Regions from separate parts of the Pseudomonas sp. JL3 genome, predicted to be linked through region 1. Evidence: predicted binding sites of a transcription regulator. Region 1 holds the regulator's gene; each other region holds the start of a gene.

Region 1 (5,397 bases):
GACAGCTACCGCATCGGTGCTCAGGAACAGCTCAAGACCCTGGGACGCATCCTCAACGTGTCGGTCACCCACGTCGACCCGGGCCAATCGCTGGTGCAGGCGTTGGAGCCTTTGCTGCGCAAACGCGTGGTGTTGATCGATACCGCCGGCCTTCAGGCCAGCGATCCGGCACTGCGCATGCAGCTCGAAAGCCTGGCCGGACGGGGCATCAAATCAAAAAATTATCTGGTCTTGGCAACCACCAGTCAAAAACAGGTTCTAACCGCTGCTTATCACAGTTACAAGCGCTGCGGCCTCGCTGGCTGCATCCTGACTAAACTGGATGAAACGGCAAGCTTGGGTGAGGTGTTGAGCCTGGCCATTAGTCATGAATTGCCGGTGGCTTACCTGACCGATGGCCCGCGGATTCCGGATGATTTGCATCTGCCGCGTCGTCATCAGTTGGTCAGCCGCGCCGTTAGCGTGCAAATGCAGGAAGAACCCAGCGAAGAAGCCATGGCTGATATGTTCGCTGATATTTACCACAGTCCGACCAAGCGGGTTGGCTGAGGTATTAATGAACAGTTTTTGTACCTACATCGATGGTCTGCCATGCATTGTTCAGTTGGTGAACGCGCAGCCAGTAATGTGGCCTCCGTCTAAGTAAGACAAGGTAAAGAAATAACATGGGCAGCATGCATCCCGTACAGGTGATCGCGGTGACCGGCGGCAAAGGTGGCGTCGGGAAGACTAACGTGTCAGTGAACTTGTCCCTGGCTCTAGCTGAGCTCGGCCGGCGCGTCATGCTGCTGGATGCCGATCTGGGGCTGGCGAACGTCGACGTCCTGCTGGGGCTGACACCCAAACGTACCCTGGCCGACGTGATCGAAGGCCGCTGTGAGCTGCGCGACGTGCTGTTGCAGGGGCCTGGCGGGATCCGCATCGTCCCGGCTGCGTCCGGCACCCAGAGCATGGTTCATCTGAGCCCGGCCCAGCATGCCGGCCTGATCCAGGCCTTCAGCGACATCGGCGACAACCTTGACGTATTGGTGATCGACACCGCTGCGGGCATTGGTGACTCGGTAGTCAGTTTCGTCCGCGCAGCGCAAGAAGTCTTGCTGGTGGTGTGCGACGAGCCGACCTCCATCACTGACGCCTACGCGCTGATCAAACTGCTTAACCGCGACTACGGCATGAATCGTTTCCGCGTCCTGGCCAACATGGCGCAGAGCCCGCAGGAAGGCCGCAACCTGTTCGCCAAGTTGACCAAGGTCACGGATCGTTTCCTCGACGTCGCCTTGCAATACGTCGGTGCGGTGCCTTACGACGAAAGCGTGCGCAAGGCCGTGCAGAAGCAGCGTGCCGTCTACGAAGCCTTCCCGCGTTCCAAGTGCGCCCTGGCGTTCAAGGCCATTGCGCAGAAGGTCGATACCTGGCCGCTGCCGGCCAACCCGCGTGGTCATCTGGAATTTTTCGTCGAGCGCCTCGTGCAACAGACCGCAGGACCCGTCCTATGACAGCCAGTGGCTACAACCTCTACAAGAAGTCGGCACGTGACGCGCAGTACGAGCTGATCGAGCGTTACGCGCCACTGGTCAAACGCATTGCCTACCACTTGCTGGCGCGTTTGCCTGCCAGTGTCCAGGTCGAAGACTTGATCCAGGCCGGGATGATCGGCCTGCTGGAAGTATCAACCAAATACGACGCCAGCAAAGGCGCGAGTTTCGAGACGTACGCGGGCATTCGAATCCGCGGCGCGATGCTCGATGAAGTGCGCAAGGGGGACTGGGCACCACGTTCGGTTCACCGCAATACCCGCATGGTCAGCGACGCAATTCGCTCGATTGAAGCTAAAACCGGTCGTGACGCTAAAGATCACGAAGTTGCGGCCGAACTCCAATTGAGTCTCGACGATTATTACGGAATTTTGAACGACACCCTGGGCAGCCGGTTATTCAGTTTCGACGATCTGTTGCAGGACGGCGAACACGAAGGGCTGCACGAGGATGGCGCCAGTGCTCATCTCGAGCCGTCACGCGATCTGGAAGATGAACGCTTCCAGGCGGCGCTGGCGGACGCGATTGCCAATTTGCCGGAGCGTGAGCGACTGGTGTTGGCGCTGTACTACGACGAAGAGTTGAATCTCAAGGAAATCGGTGAGGTCCTGGGGGTCAGCGAATCGCGGGTCAGCCAGTTACACAGCCAGTGCGCGGCCCGTTTGCGGGGGCGTTTGGGGGAGTGGCGAGCGCGCTGAAGGCAGTGTGGGGACACTGCGAATGGAGCGGGTGTGGTGTTGAACTGCGCCGGTCTCGATCTGTTGTGCTCCAGACAGTCATTGAGTGCTTTGCCGGATTGATTGAAATGGCGCGTCCAGGTGCTGGGCGCGTTTAAGACTGCTTGGAGGTCGAATTGGACAAGAACATGAAAATCCTCATCGTTGATGACTTCTCAACGATGCGGCGGATCATAAAAAACCTGTTGCGTGACCTTGGGTTCACCAACACGGTCGAGGCTGACGATGGCACCACTGCCATTCCGGTGCTCAACAGCGGGAGCATCGACTTTCTGGTAACGGACTGGAACATGCCTGGCATGACCGGTATCGACCTGCTGCGTCACGTGCGCGCCGATGAAAAGCTCAAGCACCTGCCGGTGCTGATGGTGACCGCTGAAGCCAAGCGCGAGCAAATCATCGAAGCGGCCCAGGCCGGTGTTAACGGCTATGTGGTCAAACCCTTCACAGCCCAGGCGTTGAAAGAAAAAATCGAGAAGATTTTCGAACGCATCGGTTGATGTACTGCGCCACGGGGGAGCTATGGAGCATAACGAATCTTCACAGGGCGATTTTGAGTCGACCCTGAAAAAACACGCGGTCGAACTGGTCGAAAGCCTTGAAAAAGGCAGGTTCGGCGACGCTGTGCAACTGATCCATGAGCTCAACCAGACCCGTGACCGCGGCCTGTACCAGGAAGTGGGCAAGCTCACCCGCGAGCTGCATAGCGCGATCGTCAATTTCCAGATTGACCCGCACATGCCGCAAGCCGAGGAAGTGTCTCAGATCACGGATGCCACCGAGCGCCTGGGTTATGTGGTCAAGCTGACCGAGGCCGCGGCCAACCGCACCATGGACCTGGTGGAAAATGCCACGCCACTGATCAACAGCCTGAGCGACGAAGCTCAGGCGCTGAGCACGGATTGGGGACGGTTCATGCGTCGCGAAGTCGGGGCTGAAGAGTTCCGCGAACTGGCTCGGCGGGTCGACGGTTTCCTGACACGCAGCAGCGAAGACAACCGCATCGTGTCGAGCAACCTCAACGACATTCTGCTGGCCCAGGATTACCAGGACCTCACCGGTCAGGTGATCAAGCGCGTGACCCAATTGGTCACCGACGTTGAAAGCAACCTGCTCAAGCTCGTGCTCATGGCCAGTCAGGTCGACCGCTTTGCGGGTATCGAACATGACCGTGAAGCGATGCTGGCTGAAAAAGATCCACAAAAACATCTCTCGCAGGGTGAAGGTCCGCAGATTCATGCCGATAAAAGAGAAGATGTTGTGTCCGGTCAGGACGATGTGGACGATTTGCTATCCAGTCTTGGATTTTAGTTTTCTGGGTTTTTAGACCTGTAGGAGCACCCCCTTAATGAGCTTCGGCGCCGATGAAGAGATCCTTCAGGATTTCCTGGTTGAGGCCGGCGAGATTCTAGAGCAACTGTCCGAACAGCTGGTCGAGCTTGAAAGCCGACCGGATGATGCGGACTTGCTCAATGCAATTTTTCGCGGTTTTCACACTGTAAAAGGGGGCGCCGGCTTCCTCCAGCTCAACGAGCTGGTGGAGTGCTGTCACATCGCCGAGAACGTGTTTGACATCCTGCGCAAGGGTGAACGACGCGTCGACTCGGAACTGATGGACGTGGTTCTCGAAGCACTGGACGCGGTGAACAGCATGTTCAGCGAAGTCCGCGAGCGCAGCCCGATCACGGCTGCCACGCCTGAATTACTGGCTGCCCTGGCCCGTCTGGCCGAGCCGCAAACCGCCGATGAAGCGGCGCCTGTTGCTGAAGCGGTGCAAGCACCTGCCGCCGAAAGCGAATCAGGCGACATCACCGATAACGAATTTGAACAACTGCTGGACTCGCTGAATGCCGTCAAGGCTCAGGCCGAGGCTCCCGTGGTTGTTTCGCCGCCTGCCGCCGATGTGGCAACCAGCGACGAAATCACCGATGCCGAGTTCGAGTCGTTGCTCGATCAATTGCACGGCAAAGGCCAGTTCGCCGCCGATGCAGTGGTTGCGGCATCCGCCGCACCGGCTGCCCCGAAAGCGGCAGGCGACAGCTCCGACATCACCGACGACGAGTTCGAGGCACTGCTCGATCAGTTGCACGGCAAAGGCAACTTTGCCGTCGATGCATTGGAGTCGGCGATTGCTTCGGCTCCGGCCCCGGCTGCGCCAACCGCTAAAGCGGCCGGCGACGATCTGATCTCCGATCATGAGTTCGAATCGCTGCTCGACGAATTGCATGGCAAAGGCAAGTTCACCGAGGTTGGCACTGGCGCAGTGGTTTCTGCTCCTGTCGCCAAGGCGCCAGCACCGGCTGCGAAACCTGTGGCCAAAGCGCCCGAGCCAAAAGTCGAATCGCCGAAACCGGCCGCCGCTGCTGCACCGGCTCCTGCCCGTGCCCCGTCTGCGCCACCACCAGAAAAACCGGCCAGCGAAGCCGAGACCACCGTGCGGGTCGATACCGCGCGTCTCGACGAAATCATGAACATGGTCGGCGAGTTGGTACTGGTGCGTAACCGCCTGGTCCGTCTGGGCCTCAACAGCGGCGACGAAGCCATGTCCAAGGCCGTGTCGAACCTCGACGTGGTCACGGCCGACCTGCAAACCGCGGTCATGAAGACCCGGATGCAGCCGATCAAGAAAGTCTTCGGACGCTTCCCGCGTCTGGTTCGCGACCTGGCTCGCCAGCTCAAGAAAGAGATCAACCTGGAGCTGGTCGGCGAAGAAACCGACCTCGACAAGAACCTCGTCGAGGCCCTGGCAGACCCGCTGGTCCACTTGGTGCGCAACTCGGTCGACCACGGTATCGAAGAGCCGGCTGATCGCGAAGCGATGGGCAAGCCTCGCAGCGGCAAGGTGATCCTGTCCGCCGAACAGGAAGGCGACCACATCCTGCTGTCCATCTCCGATGACGGCAAGGGTATGGACGCTGATGTTTTGCGCGGTATCGCCGTGAAAAAAGGTCTGATGGACAAGGATGCGGCGGACCGTCTCAGCGAGTCCGATTGCTTCAACCTGATCTTCGCGCCGGGTTTCTCGACCAAGACCGAGATTTCCGACGTCTCCGGGCGCGGCGTGGGCATGGACGTGGTGAAAACCAAAATCGCCCAGCTCAACGGCACCATCAATATCTACTCGA
Region 2 (5,397 bases), on a different contig from region 1:
AGGTTGGCCACGCTCTGCTGGTTCAGCAGGTTGATCTGATTGACGTCGACGTTGAGGGTTTCCACCACAGCGGTCTGCTCTTCGGTCGCCGCGGCTACCGACTGGTTCATGCCGTCGATTTCGCCGATGCGCTGGGTCACGCTGACCAGGCGCAGACCGGCCTGGTTCGCCACTTCGACGCTCTGTTCACTGGATGCCTGACTGGCGTTCATGGTGGTCACCGCTTCGCGAGAACCAATCTGCAGCGAGCTGATCATCTTGTGGATCTCTTCCGCCGACTCCTGGGTGCGATGAGCAAGGTTACGCACCTCGTCCGCCACCACCGCAAAACCACGACCGGCCTCACCGGCACGGGCCGCTTCGATGGCCGCGTTGAGCGCCAGCAAATTGGTCTGCTGGGAGATGCCTTTGATCACATCCAGAATGTGGCCGATGTTGTCGGTGCTCGCGTTCAGGGTTTCGATCTGCGTGCAGGACAGGCTGATTTTCTGCGACAGTTCGGTCATGGCCAGGATGGTTTTTTCCACCACCAGACGACCATCATCAGCCTGCTCGCTCGCGCCGCTGGCGTGTTGCGAAGCATCGGCGGCGTTGCGGGCGATTTCCTGGGTGGCTGCGCCCAATTGGTTGATCGCCGCGGCCACGCTGTTGGTGCGAGCGCTTTGTTCGTCGGAGCCGATGATCGAAGCGTTGGACGATGCCATCACCCGTTGCGACAGGTCATGAACCTGACGGGTCGCCGAGGACACTTCGGAGATCGACGCGTGAATCCGCTCCACGAACTGGTTAAAGGAGCCGCCCAACTCGCCGAACTCGTCTTTGCTTTCTACCACCAGACGACGGGTGAGGTCACCCTCGCCCTGAGCGATGTCCTGCATCGCACGGCCCATCGTGGTCAGCGGACGCATCAGCACGCTGATCAGCAGACTCAGCAGCACCGCAATGGCGGTCACGGCGATAAACATCGCGATCAGCGCCGAGGTGCGGAACTGGCTCAGTGGTGCGTAGGCCTTGGCCTTGTCGATCGACAGACCGATGTACCACTCGGCATTCGGCAAACCACTCACCGGCGCGAACGAGAGGATGCGGTCCGACTTGTTCAGTTCTACTTCCTGGATGCCTTTCTCGATGCGGACACTGGAACCCGGATAGATGTCTTTCAGGTTCTTCATCACCTGATCCTTGTCTGGACTGACGATCACTTGACCGTCGGCGCTGACGAGGAACGCGTGACCGATGCCACCGAAGTCCACCGAGTTGATGATCTTCACCAGGGTTTCCAGACTCAGGTCGCCGCCGACAACGCCCAGCAGTTCGCCTTGCTTTTTCACCGGCATGGCGATGGTCACCACCAACCCGCCGACCGCAGCCATGTAAGGCGGGGTCAGCATGGTCTTGTCGGCGACCACGGCTTGTTTGTACCAAGGGCGCTGACGCGGATCGTAGCCGTCCGGCATCTTCGCGTCAGGGCGCTGGGTGAACACACCATTGGCCTGCCCGACGTAGGTGAACTGGAAGTTCGAGGTAAGGGCGGGTTGATCGACCAGCCCCGGCAGATCGGCATTGGCGCCTTGATGAGCGACGTTCTGCGCGAGGTTTTCCAGGACCAACACCCGGCCGCTCATCCAGTTCTGCACGCTGCTGGCGGTCAGGTCGCCGGCTTGCTCAACGGAAGACTCGAGGTTTTGTCGAATGGTGTTTCGCTGCAGATAGTCGTTGTACAAAGTGAACAACGCAAAAGCCAGCACCACGACGCCTGAAGCGGCCAGCAGGATTTTATGGCTGAACTTGAGATTCATTTCATGGGACTTCTTATGCAAAAAGTGGGGATGCGTTCCGGGTTTGCAACATTCCATGTAACAGCGCAGACGGCATTCTGGAGCCGCTCTACTTTGGTGCACGCATGTCTCACCAGTCTTGTCGGCACGAGTGGCAGAAATCTTAGGGATTTCGTCAGATACCCGCCGAACGGTGTGCTAGAGCGCCCGAGTAGCAGAGTTTGTTGACGGTTGCTCGAACGGCAGTTGCAAATTTTCTGACCCTTGATGACAATGCGACTAATTATCATTTGTGACGTCAGGCTGTCGCGTTCATGTCCTCACCTGAGTTTGCAGTACAGGCGCTCTACAGCAGTCATCACGGTTGGCTCAATACGTGGCTGCGCGCTCGATTGGGCAATGCGGCCGATGCGGCGGACCTGGCCCAGGACACGTTCGTTCGTCTGCTGCAAAGAACCGAACGCCTGGAGCTCAAGGCCCCCCGCGCCTTTCTACGAACCATCGCCCGCGGCTTGGTGATCGACCATTGGCGCCGTGAGGAAATCGAGCGTGCGTACCTGGAAACCATCGCCCATTTACCCGAGGCCGAAGCCCCGAGCGCCGAGGCGCAAGCATTGGTGCTCGAATTGCTGGAAAGCATCGCCCGCATGCTTGAAGGCCTGAAGCCGAAAGTGCGTCTGGCGTTTCTGCTGGCCCAGTGCGAAGGACTTACCCACAAGCAGATCGCCGAACACATGGGATTATCCCTACGCTCAGTGGAACGCTATGTGGCCGACGCGCTGTATCACTGCTACGTGCTGCGGTATGAAGCGTGATGCCTGTGGATAACTCAGCGCTGAACCGCCGCGGTGTGCCGCATCAGCAAGTGGTCAAACAAGCCATCCATTGGTTGCTGCGCCTGCGTAACAACGCGACCAACCCCAGACTGCGCCAGCAATGCGACGTCTGGCGGGCGGAACACCATGAACACGAACTGGCTTGGCAACGGGTGCAGTCCCTGCAAGCCGAGTTGAGCAGTAATCTGCGTGTGGTGCCCGGCGCTCAAGTCGCTTTCAACACTTTGGAAAACAGCGCACAGGGACTCGGGCGGCGCCAGGCGTTGAAGCTGCTGTCGGGCGCGTTGTTGATGGGTTCAGCGGCGTGGTTAGGCAAAGATACGATCGGCTGGCAGCAGTGGACCGCCGACTTCGCCACCGCCATAGGAGAACGACGTGGTTTCCAGTTACCGGATGGCACGCGCCTGGAGCTCAACACCGCCAGCGCGGTGGATCTGGAATACACCGCGCAGCAGCGGCTGATCAAACTGACTCGCGGCGAGATCATCGTAACGTGCGGCGGGGCAAGTGAAGGGGTTTCGTTTGATCGACCGTTGCGGGTGCAAAGCCGCCACGGCGTATTCGAAGGGGTGGCTGCGCGCTTCATCGTTCGTCAGGACACCGACTGCACACGGCTCAGCGTCACCAGCGGCATGGTCGCAATCCATTCGCCACTGACCGCCGGAGGCCTGCCGATTCAAGTGCAGGCCGGGCAGAGCTATCTGATCGATCGCAATCGAGCGCAGTTGGCACCGCCGCCGGACATGGATGCCGGCGCCTGGGTCGACGGTTTGATCGTCACCCGCAACATGCGCCTCGGGGATTTCATTAATGAAATCGGACGTTACCGTCCCGGCTATCTAACCTGCGCGGCGGACATTGCCCACTTGCGGCTGTCAGGAGTTTTCCGTCTCGAAGACACCGACAAACTGCTCGCCATCCTGCCGCACACCCTGCCGGTACAACTGCGCTATCGCACTCGCTGGTGGGTGACGCTGGAGCGACAGGCCTGAATTATTTTTGGCGGGTTTTCCGAACAAGTCCGGCTTAGTCAGTAAGCACTTCAACTCTGCCTTCAGCGACTTCCTACGGAAACCTACAATGACTGTGCGCGCCATCAGTAAGAACCCTCTCCATTTCGCTGCGGAATCAGGCGTCTTGCGCCACGCCATCCGCGCGACACTGTTCTCGACCGCATTGGGTGTCGGCCTGCTGCCGACACTTGGCGTCGCAGCACAGGGCAGCGAAGCCAGTAGCCACCGCTACAACATTGCCGCCGGCTCCTTGAGCGATGTGCTCAACCAATTCGCGCGTCAGGCGGGCATCACGCTGTCGACGACTCCGGCTCAAACCCAGGGCCTCCAGTCACCGGGATTACAGGGCGACTATTCGGCGGATCAAGCGTTGAGCCATTTGCTCAACGGCACAGGGCTTGTGGCCGTCAGTCAGGATGGCAGCAGCTATGTGCTGCGGCCCGTCGCTGAAACCGAAGCCCTCGCACTGCCTACCACCGACATCAAAGGCTTCGCCCTGGGTAATGCGCTGGGCAGCATGGATGGCTACAACGCAACGCACAGCCAGATCGCCACCAAGACCAGTACCGCACTGCTGGAAACTTCGCAAAGCGTGTCCGTGGTGACCCGCGAGCAAATGGACGACCAAGGCTCGCAAACCGTGTCCCAGGCGATGCGCTACACCCCCGGCGTGCTGACCAACCCTTACGGCGCAACTCACCGTTATGACTACGTGGCGATGCGCGGTTTCAACGACGGCTCGGTGGATAACATCTATCTCGACGGCCTCAAATCCATGGGCGACAGCGGCACCTACAGCACCATGCAGGTGGACCCGTATTTCCTCGAACGAGTCGATATTCTCAAAGGGCCGTCGTCGGTGCTCTACGATCGTAGCTCGCCGGGCGGTCTGGTGGCGTTGACCAGCAAAAAACCGTTGTATGAGCCCTATCATCAGGTTCAAGCCACGGTGGGCACTCAAGGCCAACGCGGCATGGGTTTCGACTTCAGCGGGCCGGTGGATGATGACAAGCGTATTGCCTATCGCCTGACAGGGTTGGCGGATCAGTCCGACACACAGTTCGACCACAATAAGGAAAAGCGCTTCGCCCTGGCGCCGACGGTGAGCATCGATTTCACCGAAGATACCTCGCTGACGCTGCAAGCTTATCTGCAACACGATCCCGACGGCGGCTATCACGGCGGCGTCCCGGCCGACGGCACGATCCATCAGCGCAATGGCAATCGGATCTCTCCAAACTTCTTCGAAGGTGAGCCGGGCATTGATGGTTTTCAGCGTGATCAACAGTCCTTCGGTTATCAGTTCGAACACCGCTTCAACGACATCTTCACCGCGCGGCAGAACTTCCGCTATCTCGATTCCAAGGTGAAGATTGATCAGGTTTACGCCTATGGCTGGCCCACACCCACCAGTAACGAGTTGAACCGCTATTACACTAGCGGCGACGAAAAGCTCCACGCCTTTATCGTCGATAACATGCTGCAAGCCGAGTTCTTCACCGGCGCAACCAAACACACCGTACTGATGGGCGCGGACTACCAACGACGCAAAACGGTGGTCGACTGGACCAGTGGCGGTCTTGCGCCGATCGATGCGTTCAATCCGGTGTACGGCAATTCGGCCATCGACTTCTACAGCCCGACCAGCTATCTACGTCGTCTGGAACAGACCGGCGTCTACCTGCAAGACCTGATCGAGATGGATAAGTGGCGCTTCTCTTTGGGTCTGCGTCAGGACTGGGTCGAAACCTCCGATGAAAATCGGCTGGC
Region 3 (5,397 bases), on a different contig from region 1:
GGACTTCGATTACTACGAAATCCACGAAGCGTTCGCCGCGCAGGTGCTCTGCACACTCAAGGCCTGGGAAGATCCGCAGTTCTGCAAAACCCGTCTCGGCCTCGACGCGCCGCTGGGCTCCATCGACCGCAGCCGCTTGAACGTCAAGGGCAGTTCACTGGCCGCCGGGCATCCGTTTGCGGCCACCGGTGCACGTATCGTCGCTAACCTGGCGAAGCTGCTGAGTGCGGCGGGCAAGGGGCGAGGTTTGATTTCGATCTGCGCCGCAGGCGGTCAGGGCGTGACGGCGATTATCGAGCGCTGATTACTGATTCCTGATTACTGGGGGTTGAGTAGTGTCGCGCGTTGCTGCGCGGCCAGTTCCCGGTTGCGGTTGGCGTAACCCTCGGCCATCACCGAGCAGACGATCAACTGCAACGGGTGATAGATCATGATCGGCAGCAGGATCAAGCCAAGGCCGGGGTTGGCACCGAAGATCAGTGCCGCCATCGGCGCACCGGCCGCCAGGGATTTCTTGCTGGCGCAGAACACCGCGGCAATCTCATCGGCAGGGCTGAACTTGAGCGCGCGAGCGGTGCGGGTGGTCATCCACAGAATGATCGCCAGCAGAATCGCACTGCCAATCAACGCGGTGAGAATCACGCTGTTGCCCTGTTGTTGCCACATCCCCGACACCATCGAATTGCAAAACGCCGAGTACACCAGCAGCAGGATCACCAGTTTGTCGGCGATGTTGGTGTAGCGCTTGTGCCGAGCGAAAAATTTGCCCAGCCACGGCCGCAGCAATTGCCCGAGCACCAGTGGCAATAGCAGCATGGCGCACAAGTCGAGCAGGGTTGCACCGAGTTCGATACCCCCCGCGCCGCTACCGACCACGAAACTCACCAGCAACGGTGTCAGAAAAATCCCCAGCACGCTGGACAGGCTTGCGTTGAGAATCGCTGCCGGTACGTTGCCGCCGGCGCTACCGGTCAGGGCCACGGACGAGGAAATGGTCGAAGGCAGGGCGCAGAGGTAGAGGAAACCGAGCATCAGCAGTGAGGGAATGTGCGAACCCAGCAGTTTGTCGCTCAGCAGCCAGATCAACGGAAACACCGCAAAGGTGAAGGTTTGAACCATCACGTGCAGCTTCCAGTTTTTCAGCCCATGGCGGATCTGCTCGCTGGAGAGGTTGACCCCATGGAGGAAGAACACCAGAAACACGCCGATGTTGATCACGTACTCCGCGTGCATCCCGCCGCCGGTGGCGCCGAAGGTCGGGAAGACATACGCCAGCAGCGTGGCGATCAGCATGCCGCACAAGAACCAGTCGGTGACCACGCGTTTGAGGTGTTTGAAGGCATGCATGACCGGCACCGAATCCATTTGTAAGAATTGATGACTTAGCCTAACGTCGGCCTCATCAGCCGTCTTGCGACATAAGGCCAATCAATGCCGACTAACGGACAACTTTCCCTCGAACGAATCATTCCTACGCTCACCGTGTTGCCGCGACCGTTGTATGCGCGGGCGGAAAGTCTGAACGCCGGTTCGTGGACACCGCCCCATCGTCACGATTGGGTGCAGTTTTCCTACGCCATCAGCGGCGTTCTCGGTGTGCATACCGCCGAGGGCAGTTTCTTTGCGCCGCCGCAATGGGGCATCTGGATTCCGGCGGATCTCGAGCATCAGGTCGTGACCTCAATGCGTGCCGAGATGCGCAGCCTGTACGTGCGCCGCGAGGATTGCCCATGGGCGGACGGGCGTTGCCGGGTGCTGGAAGTCACGCCATTGGCGCGGGAGTTGATCAAGCGTTTTTGCTTGTTGCCGGTGGAATATCCACAGGGCGACAGCCAGGAGGCGCGGTTGGTGGGCGTGTTGCTGGATCAGTTGGCGAGTCTGCCGGAGGTGGGGTTTTCCTTGCCGCTACCCAGGCATGAACGTTTGCTGGGCTTATGCAACGAGCTGATCGACAGCCCTGAGCGCAATGCGACCTTGCAGGAGTGGGCCGAGCGTTTGGGCACGTCGGAGAAAACCTTGATGCGCTTGTTTCAGCGTGAAACCGGCTTGAGCTTCCGCGGCTGGCGTCAACGCATGCGACTGCTGTCATCGTTGAGTTTGCTGGAGGAGGGGAACAGCGTGACCCATGCCGCGCTGTCTTGCGGGTATGACTCGACGTCGGCGTTTATTGCGGCGTTCAAGGGGTTGTTCGGGTTTACCCCCGGGGAGTTGTTCAAACAGTAGTTGAATGATCGTTCCCACGCGCAGCAAAGGAATGCAGCCCGGGACGCTCCGCGTCCCTGCCGAAGCGGACGCGGAGCGTCCATTGAGGCATTCCCACGCAGAGCGTGGGAACGATCATGCCTACTCAGGTTCTGAACCGCCGGACCAACCCATCCAGCTCATTCGACAACCCCGCCAGGCTCTGAGAATCCAGCCGCGCCGAGTTCGCCAGTTCCGCCACCAACTGCGCGTCGCCATGAATCTGGCTGATGTGGCGATTGATGTCTTCCGCCACTTGATGCTGTTCCTCCGCCGCCGTGGCGATCTGAGTGTTCATGTCGCGAATCACATCCACCGACTCACGAATCTGCCCGAAGCTGCTGCGCGCTTCACCGATCCGCGTCACCGATTGCTGCGACACTTCCAGGCTCGCATGCATCTGCTGCGTCACCTGGCTGGTGCGCTTGGCCAGGTTGCCCAGCAACCCGTCGATTTCCGCCGTGGAGTCGGCAGTGCGTTTGGCCAGGGCGCGAACTTCATCCGCCACCACCGCAAAACCACGACCCTGCTCACCGGCTCGGGCCGCTTCGATGGCGGCGTTCAGCGCCAGCAGGTTGGTCTGTTCGGCAATGGAACGAATGGTCCCGAGGATCGACTGAATGTCGTTGCTATCGCGCTCAAGCTGTTGCATCGATTGCGCCGACTGTTCGATTTCCTGGCTCAAGCGATCAACACTGCTCACTGCGGCATCGATCTGCTGCTGACCTTCACGCGCCTGGCGCTGGCCGCTGTCGGCCGACTCGGCGGCCTGACTGCAGGAGCGTGCAACTTCGTTGGCGGTGGCGACCATTTCGTGGAACGCCGTGGACACCATGTCCACCGCTTCACGCTGGCGCCCGGCGGCTTCGGCCATGTCGCTGGACACTTGGGTCGAGCTCTGGGAGGTGGCGAGGATTTTGGTCGCGGCGCCGCCGATGCTTTGGATCAGGTTGCGAATCGCCGCCAGAAACTGGTTGAACCAGTTGGCCAGTTGCGCAGTTTCATCGCTGCCACGGATTTGCAGGTTCTTGGTCAGGTCGCCTTCACCTTGGGCGATGCCTTCCAGACCACTGGCCACGCTGCGGATCGGCCGTACGATCAGGCTGGCGAAACTGGCGCCGACGATGGCGAAGAACACCGCCAGCACGGCGGCGATGATCGCGATCAGCCAGGTCAGTTGAGTGGCCGAGCTCATCACGTCGGTCTGCTTGATCAGGCCGATAAAGGTCCAGCCCAGTTGTTCCGACGGCCAGACGTTGGCCATGTAGCGCTCGCCATTGAGCTCGATTTCCACCAGCCCTTTGCCGGCCTTGGCCAGTTGCGCGTAGCCATCGCCGAGACTGTTGAGGGCCTTGAAGTTGTGTGCTGGTTGCTTCGGATCGACCAGTATTGTGCCGGTGTTTTCCACCAGCATCAGGTAGCCGGTTTCGCCGAGTTTGATCTGTTTGACGATTTCGGTGAGCTGCTTGAGTGTCACGTCGATGCTGACCACGCCGCCATTGCTGCCCAGTTTGTTATCGATGGTGCGCACGGTGCTGACGTAAGTCGCGTCATCCTGAGCCCAGTAATAGGCTTCGGTGCGAAATGGCTTGCCGGGTTTGGCCTGCGCGGCTTTATACCAAGGGCGCTGGCGCGGGTCGTAATTGCTCAGCTTCGCATCGTCTGGCCAGGACACGTAACCGCCCGCTGCGGTGCCAAGGATGGCATAAGCATAGGCCGGGTGGCTGTTGCCCAGGTCCTGGAGGAGGGCGAAGATTTTTTTGTCCGACTCGCCTTGGGGAATACTCTCGGCGTTGGCGCTCATGTAGGTCTTGAGGCTGTCGTCGGAGTTCTTGATCAGCGGTTGGGTGGCCAGGTAATCGACGTTCTGGCTGATGCCGTCAAAGAACAGCTGCATGGCATTGCTGACCTGACGAATCTCGCGGCCGCTGCCGTCGACAAAATTATCCTTGGCATCGCTGCGCAAGTTCAGCACCACGAGGGTGGCGACCAGCACCACGGGCAAGCAGGCGATGATTGCAAACGCCCAGGTCAACTTCTGTTTGATGTTCATCCGCGCTCCAGTTTTTTCTTGTAGGCCCACGCAGTGCAGATGACTCGCGGATTATTGGCAGCTGTAAACGTTTACGATCGTCGGACAATTTCTGTTCCCTCTAATGCCTTCGGCTGATGAGCGAGGAAATTGAGGTCTGTTGAGAGAAATCCGGCGAAGGGTAGGGATCTACGTGTCAGATTCTGTCGCAAATGCCCTTGTAGCCCTTCGTCAACAAGTGGCGCAGGCTCAGCTATGATCCTGAGCGGTCAATGGGTTGTGTCCGATTAATCCGGCACATTGTGTGCTTCTTGATGTTCATGGGAACGTTCATAGGTCGGCAACCCCTCCCGCGAATGAGAGGATTGCCGTATAACGAATGACTTTCGCGTGTTTGGTAATAAAGGACCCACAATAAAAGCTGATGAAGACTCCAAAACGCATTGAACCCCTGATCGAGGACGGTCTGGTCGACGAGGTGCTGCGCCCACTCATGAGTGGTAAAGAAGCAGCTGTTTATGTGGTGCGCTGCGGCAACGAGCTGCGTTGTGCCAAGGTCTACAAGGAGGCGAATAAACGCAGTTTTCGTCAGGCGGCCGAGTATCAGGAAGGCCGTAAGGTGCGCAACAGCCGGCAGGCTCGAGCGATGGCCAAGGGCTCCAAGTTCGGCAAGAAAGAAACCGAAGACGCCTGGCAGAATGCCGAAGTGGCGGCGTTGTTCCGGCTGGCCGGTGCCGGTGTGCGGGTACCCAAGCCGTATGACTTCCTCGAAGGCGTGCTGCTGATGGAGCTGGTGGCCGACGAGTACGGCGATGCCGCACCGCGTCTGAACGATGTGGTGCTGGAGCCGGACCAGGCGCGCGAATATCACGCGTTTCTGATTTCGCAAATCGTGCTGATGTTGTGTACCGGTTTGGTGCACGGTGACCTGTCCGAGTTCAACGTACTGCTGACGCCGACCGGCCCGGTCATCATCGACCTGCCGCAAGCGGTGGATGCGGCGGGCAACAACCACGCGTTCAACATGCTGGAGCGGGACGTGGGCAACATGGCGTCTTACTTCGGTCGTTTTGCACCGGAGCTGAAACGCACTAAGTACGCCAAGGAAATGTGGGCGTTGTACG
Region 4 (5,397 bases), on a different contig from region 1:
CGCCCGGCCCAACCACCGCCTTCGTCGTCATAGACGACGTAGACCGCATCGGGGTTGTGTCCCAGTTCGCCGAACAATGCTTCAAGCGCGGCTTGGGTTGGCAGCAGGCCTGGCGCAGGCGCCTGACCCAGTTGAGTGCGTTTTGGATCGACAAAGCGTGCCCCGGGGATATGCCCTGCGGCATAGCGGGCGCTGCTGGTCAGGTCCACCAGAATCAGTTCGCGGGAGTCGAGACGCGGGAGCAGGTCGCTCGGCTCGATCACCAACGCCAAGCCAGAGAAGTCAGACATGTGAGGTCTCCAGAGCACAAAGGGGGAGGATTGTAGCGCAGCGTCATGAGGGCCTGTTATCAGTTATTTCGGCACAGGAAGTAACTGGAAACAGGCCCTAGCGGTGGCTAAAGCTGTGCAGGGCTTTTTCGATGCACTGCGCGGTTTTGCCGAACGCTTGCACGGTGATTTCCGAGAACGGCCCGCCGCCCTGATCCGCCACCACGATCATGATCACCCGACCGTTGTTGACCAGTGAGCGCAGCAGCAGGTGTTCACCACCGAACTGTGAGCGCAGGCTGGCCGGCAACAGGGCCGAGAATTGTGCGTTGTTGGCCGGCGTCAGGCGCACCTGGGCCTGTTGCGCGAGCAGGCGTTGCAGCACGATGCTTTGGCTGACCACCAGGTTCAGGCCGGCCACTTCTTTGGGCAACCCGGCAGTCTGGTGCACGCGCAGATTGGCATGCGTGCGGTCGGCCATCAGGATCATCACCCGCCGCATGCCACACGCCACCAAGGCGTCTCGAGCCGATGTGGTCAAGTGCATGGCATTGGTAAAACGGCTCGGCTCCACCAGCAATTCGGCACATTGCTTGCGCCACTTCGCCAGTTCTTCGGCAGTGGGCGCCGGGGCCGGTAGCAAACCGGCGTGAACGCGGTTCATGCCCCACGGCCAGATCAGCGATTCGGCCGGGTGCCAGAGGTCCGGCATGGCATGTTGGCGGGCGCTGTTGGCGGCTTGCTGGTGCAATTGTTGCTGCACCTCATCCATCGGCATTTGCAGGTAAAGGCTGGTGAGGTATTGCCAGCGTTCACAGTGGGGACTGTCCCAGGCCTGTTGTGCTGACAACGCCAGACCATTGGCCAGCAGCACGGTATTGGCGGGCTGATTGAGCCAGCGTCGCAGCGTCGGATCGTCATCGAGGCGGTTCTGTTGGCGCAGCGGGTGATCGCTGTCGCGAGCGATGCGCAGGACTTTCACCAGTTCGCGTTGTTCGCTCCGCAGCAGTCGATAACCCTGCTGGACCCAGATCGGCAAATGCCAGACATCCACCAGTGCCAGACAGATTTCCAGCAGACGCACGCCGAACAATTGCTTTTCGACTTTGCGCGCCGACTCACCTTTATGGATGACCCGCAGTTCCCATTCTTCAAGCAACTGCGGATGGGTCAACGCCATGGGCCACAGTGGCGAAAGAAACAGCAGGCTGCCCCAGTGGATGTCCTGCCACAACCGCGCCAGGCGGCTGGCAAAAAAACCGTTGGCCTGTTGAGTGGCGTGCTGGCTGATCAGTTGAAGCTGGCGCAGGGCGACGGGGATCTGCGATTGGGGTTCGGCGGGCAAGCGCTCGAGTAATTCTTCGGTGCGTTTCAAACCGAGGCGATTGATCGCCACCTCAAGGTTTTCAGCCGGCGTGGCCATGCTGCCATGGGTGTGGCGATTGGCTTCGCGAATCACGCTCAAGGCCAGGGCCGGGCTGTCCTGCATCAATTCGGCAATGTCGCGCAGCGAGCTGCGGTTATCGCGGATGGCTTTGCAGACCCGGTCGTGACTGGCTTGCGGAACCGGTAGGCGCACACCATCGAGAAGCTTGACCCAGCCTTCGAGCGTGGTCGGTTTTGGCATTGGGACGTTCGTTTCGTTAGCCATGTCTGGACGCGATCATCGTCTGCTTTACCTATGCCCGGAGGGGGTCAAATTAGCTTTTCGCCTGAACTGGCTATAGTCTGGCGCAGTTTTGCCGATAAGTAGAAGAAGAGATTTTTTAACTTCCGAATATGACCTTGAACCCGACTCAGTAAGTGCTCTCCTACCTATGGCTAAAATTATCGGCATCATCGTCGTATTCGCGAGCGTGCTCGGCGGATACGTGCTTTCCCACGGCAAGATTGCCGCCCTCATCCAGCCTTTCGAGGTGATGATTATCGGTGGCGCGGCCCTTGGTGCATTCCTGCAGGCCAACCCCGGTCATATGACGATGCACGTGCTCAAGAAGTCCTTGGGCATGTTCAGTTCGCGTTTCAACCACACCTTCTACCTGGAAGTGCTGGGGCTGATTTACGAGATCCTCAACAAGAGCCGTCGCGAAGGCATGATGGCCATCGAAGGCGACATTGAAGATGCCGCTGCGAGCCCGATCTTCGCCAAATACCCGGCAGTCCTGAAAGATGACCGCATGACCGCGTACATCTGCGATTACCTGCGCATCATGTCCTCCGGCAACATGGCTCCCCATGAGCTTGAAGGCTTGTTCGACATGGAGCTGACCAGCCTCAAGGAAGACCTGGACCATCCCTCCCACGCCGTCAACGGCATTGCCGATGCCATGCCGGGTTTCGGTATCGTCGCGGCGGTATTGGGTATCGTGGTGACCATGGCATCCCTGGGTGAAAGCGACCAGAAAATGATCGGCTTGCACGTGGGTGCGGCTCTGGTAGGTACCTTCTTCGGTATTCTCGCGGCCTACGGTTTCTTTGGCCCGCTGGCACACGCCCTGGGCCACGACGCCAAGGAAGAACTGAACGTCTACGAAGCCATCAAGGCCTCGCTGGTGGCTTCGGCTTCCGGCATGCCGCCATCGCTGGCAGTGGAATTCGGTCGCAAGGTTCTGTACCCGGCGCACCGTCCTAGCTTCGCTGAGTTGGAACAAGCGGTTCGCGGTCGCTAAGTCATGGAAAATAACCAGCCGATAATCATCAAGCGCGTCAAAAAGTACGCGGGCGGGCATCACGGCGGCTCCTGGAAAATCGCCTTCGCGGACTTCGCGACGGCGATGATGGCGTTCTTCCTGGTGTTGTGGCTGTTGTCCACGGCAACACCGGAACAGAAGATCGCCATCGCCGGTTACTTCAAGGACCCGGTCGGATTTTCCGAAAGCGGCACGCCGTACATCATCGATCTGGGCGGCTCGCCGACCCTGGCGCCGGAGAACACCCTCAACCCCGAGGTGAAATCCCAGCCTCAGCCGGACAAGGTGACCATCGACTCCGAACAGGTCGAAGGCATGGCCGAGCAGGTCGAGAAGGAGCGTCTGGAATTGCTGCTGCAAGAGTTGCAGAACAAGGTCGAAGAAAACCCGCAGCTACAGAAATTCAAGGACCAGATCCTCTTCGAGATCACCCAGGACGGTTTGCGTATCCAGATCGTGGACGCCGAAAACCGCCCGATGTTCGACTCCGGCAGTGCGCGTCTGAAGCCGTATTTCGAAGACATCCTGCTGGCCATGGCCGACACCATCAAAGCGGTGCCGAACAAGATCAGCATCAGCGGTCACACCGATGCCAAGCCATACTCGGGCACCGGCGATTTCGGCAACTGGGAACTCTCGGCCAACCGCGCCAACGCGGCTCGCCGTGCGTTGGTCGCCGGCAGCTATCCGGACTCGCAGGTGGCGCGAGTTGTGGGCTACGCCTCGTCGGCGCTGTTCGACCGGGAGAACCCGTTCAACCCGGTCAACCGCCGGATCGACATCGTCGTGCTGACCAAGAAAGCCCAGCGTGCCATCGAAGGTTCGCAAGGTGCCGAACCTGCACCAGCGCCGACGCAAGGGCAGGGCGGGCCGGGCGAAGTGCCCGCGCCGCCAGCCGATCCGAATGCCTTGCCGGCGGATAAGGAGCCGCTGCCCGCCCATGAGCTTCGTGAGCGGTTGAATCTGTTTGATGATCCTGCGCCGAAGCCGGCAGAACCGCCCAAGCAGTGAGAGACGAAGAAGCCGCGAATGATCGCGGCTTTTTTGCGCCTGTCAGAAACCGCGTCGGATGCGGTGCTTGAGCTGGTCGTGGAACAGTTCGGCATTGCGCTTGTAGGTGCCATAAAGAGATTCATTGATCGAACCCAGCGTCATGGAGCGCTTGGTCGCCACTTCTTCACGATAGGCATCAATGAAAAACTCCATATCCTTGTCGGTGCTGAGCTTTGGCCATTTATCGAGGTACAGTGGCAGTTCCGCCGGGCCGGTCTTGAATGAACAAATCCGTCGGTTGCTGATGGTCGCTTCACCGATTTCGAACGGCACCCACCATGAATGTGCGGTCCTCTCAGAAACGACTGCCAGCAAGTGCGTGCATTCTGTGATGTTGCGGGTGATCACTCCAGTGATGTCGTCGGTTGTCTGGGACTCCGGATCCAGCACATCCAGATAAGTTTTGATGTTTGCCTGCTTCAGGCGGGTGTTGATGGCGATGGCTAGAGGCCGATCGCTATGGCGGTAGCTGATAAACACAGGCATCAGAAATGTCCCTTGATCGCGAGTTCGCGGTAATAGGCGCCGAGGGCGGTGAGGCGGCAACCGGTGGAATGGAGGGCGGCGTAGTACATGTGTTCGGCGTCTACCGGTTCGATCAGGCTGTGGCGGTTGCACTTTTGCAGTTGGGAGAAGACTTCGCCGTGCTCCGGGTCGAACGTCGCTTCCGTGGGCTCGTAGCTGGGGTCGAGGGGGAACACGGATTCTGCTTCGCCGAACCAGTCGGGCAGTTTGCGCAGGATTTCCTTGGGGATCAGTGGCGACACTTCGCGCAGGGAAATGAACTGCGACACGTTGGTCTTGAACACCGGCCGCTGCTCCCAGGCGTCGAGGGCGTTGTCGACAAACGAATAGAGGCTGCCGGGGGTGATCTTGCCGAGGATGTTCGCCGCGCCGCCGTGCAGGGCCTGGAGCAATAACCCGGTGAATACGCCGTGTTGCGCACCCTCCATGGCCGGCTCTTCCTTTTTGCAGGCGGTCAGAATCGTCATGCCCTCGCCAACCACGCTGCTTTCGCTGCGCAAGGCACGAACCTCGCCAGCCGAGCCGCTCTGGCAACAATCGAGAATGATCACTTTGTTTTTGATCTTGGTGGCTTTGGTCGCCCAGTTGAGGATGTCGCTGATACGAATTCCGTCCTTGGCGTTTTTGTAGTCCTGCGGGATCAGCATGCCTTCGTCGGTACCGGCGTCAAAGCCGCCATGCCCGGCGAAGTACAACAGCGCGACATTGCAGTCGCCGGAAAACAATTCGCGGATCTGGTCTTCGAGTTTTGCCCGGCTCAGGTAATCCTCGGCAGAGGTCAGCACGATGTTCTTGAAGTTCGGATCGCCGTTGGCGTCGGTTTTCAACACGGACGCCATGGCCATGGCGTCATTGCTGCA

What was found. Region 1 encodes FliA, which starts transcription of late flagellar genes. Its sites were predicted from a motif close to CTAAAGTTTNNNNNNNNNNNGCCGNTAA; they were not measured.
Region 2: a site for FliA is predicted at 1,918-1,945, ahead of MMG91_RS28395 (methyl-accepting chemotaxis protein). Genes of this name have one in related genera too.
Region 3: a site for FliA is predicted at 3,105-3,132, ahead of MMG91_RS29010 (methyl-accepting chemotaxis protein). Genes of this name have one in related genera too.
Region 4: a site for FliA is predicted at 1,991-2,018, ahead of motA (flagellar motor stator protein MotA). Genes of this name have one in related genera too.

Annotation. Positions count from the first base shown of each region.
Region 1 is NZ_JAKWJK010000010.1:140,344-145,740, forward strand. It holds gene flhF (flagellar biosynthesis protein FlhF) at 1-549, shown strand, start outside; gene fleN (flagellar synthesis regulator FleN) at 666-1,496, shown strand; gene fliA (RNA polymerase sigma factor FliA) at 1,493-2,233, shown strand; gene MMG91_RS18105 (chemotaxis response regulator CheY) at 2,401-2,772, shown strand; gene MMG91_RS18110 (protein phosphatase CheZ) at 2,795-3,583, shown strand; gene MMG91_RS18115 (chemotaxis protein CheA) at 3,621-5,397, shown strand, end outside.
Region 2 is NZ_JAKWJK010000034.1:10,233-15,629, forward strand. It holds gene MMG91_RS28395 (methyl-accepting chemotaxis protein) at 1-1,799, opposite strand, end outside; gene MMG91_RS28400 (sigma-70 family RNA polymerase sigma factor) at 2,093-2,593, shown strand; gene MMG91_RS28405 (FecR family protein) at 2,593-3,606, shown strand; gene MMG91_RS28410 (TonB-dependent siderophore receptor) at 3,695-5,397, shown strand, end outside.
Region 3 is NZ_JAKWJK010000014.1:10,478-15,874, reverse strand. It holds gene MMG91_RS21310 (acetyl-CoA C-acetyltransferase) at 1-304, shown strand, start outside; gene MMG91_RS21305 (bile acid:sodium symporter family protein) at 319-1,347, opposite strand; gene MMG91_RS21300 (helix-turn-helix transcriptional regulator) at 1,432-2,223, shown strand; gene MMG91_RS29010 (methyl-accepting chemotaxis protein) at 2,348-3,076, opposite strand; partial or broken gene MMG91_RS29005 (cache domain-containing protein) at 3,206-4,294, opposite strand; gene MMG91_RS21290 (PA4780 family RIO1-like protein kinase) at 4,698-5,397, shown strand, end outside.
Region 4 is NZ_JAKWJK010000004.1:2,438-7,834, reverse strand. It holds gene rhdA (thiosulfate sulfurtransferase) at 1-290, opposite strand, end outside; gene MMG91_RS09330 (HDOD domain-containing protein) at 388-1,920, opposite strand; gene motA (flagellar motor stator protein MotA) at 2,087-2,938, shown strand; gene motB (flagellar motor protein MotB) at 2,942-3,970, shown strand; gene MMG91_RS09315 (toll/interleukin-1 receptor domain-containing protein) at 4,013-4,498, opposite strand; gene MMG91_RS09310 (caspase family protein) at 4,498-5,397, opposite strand, start outside.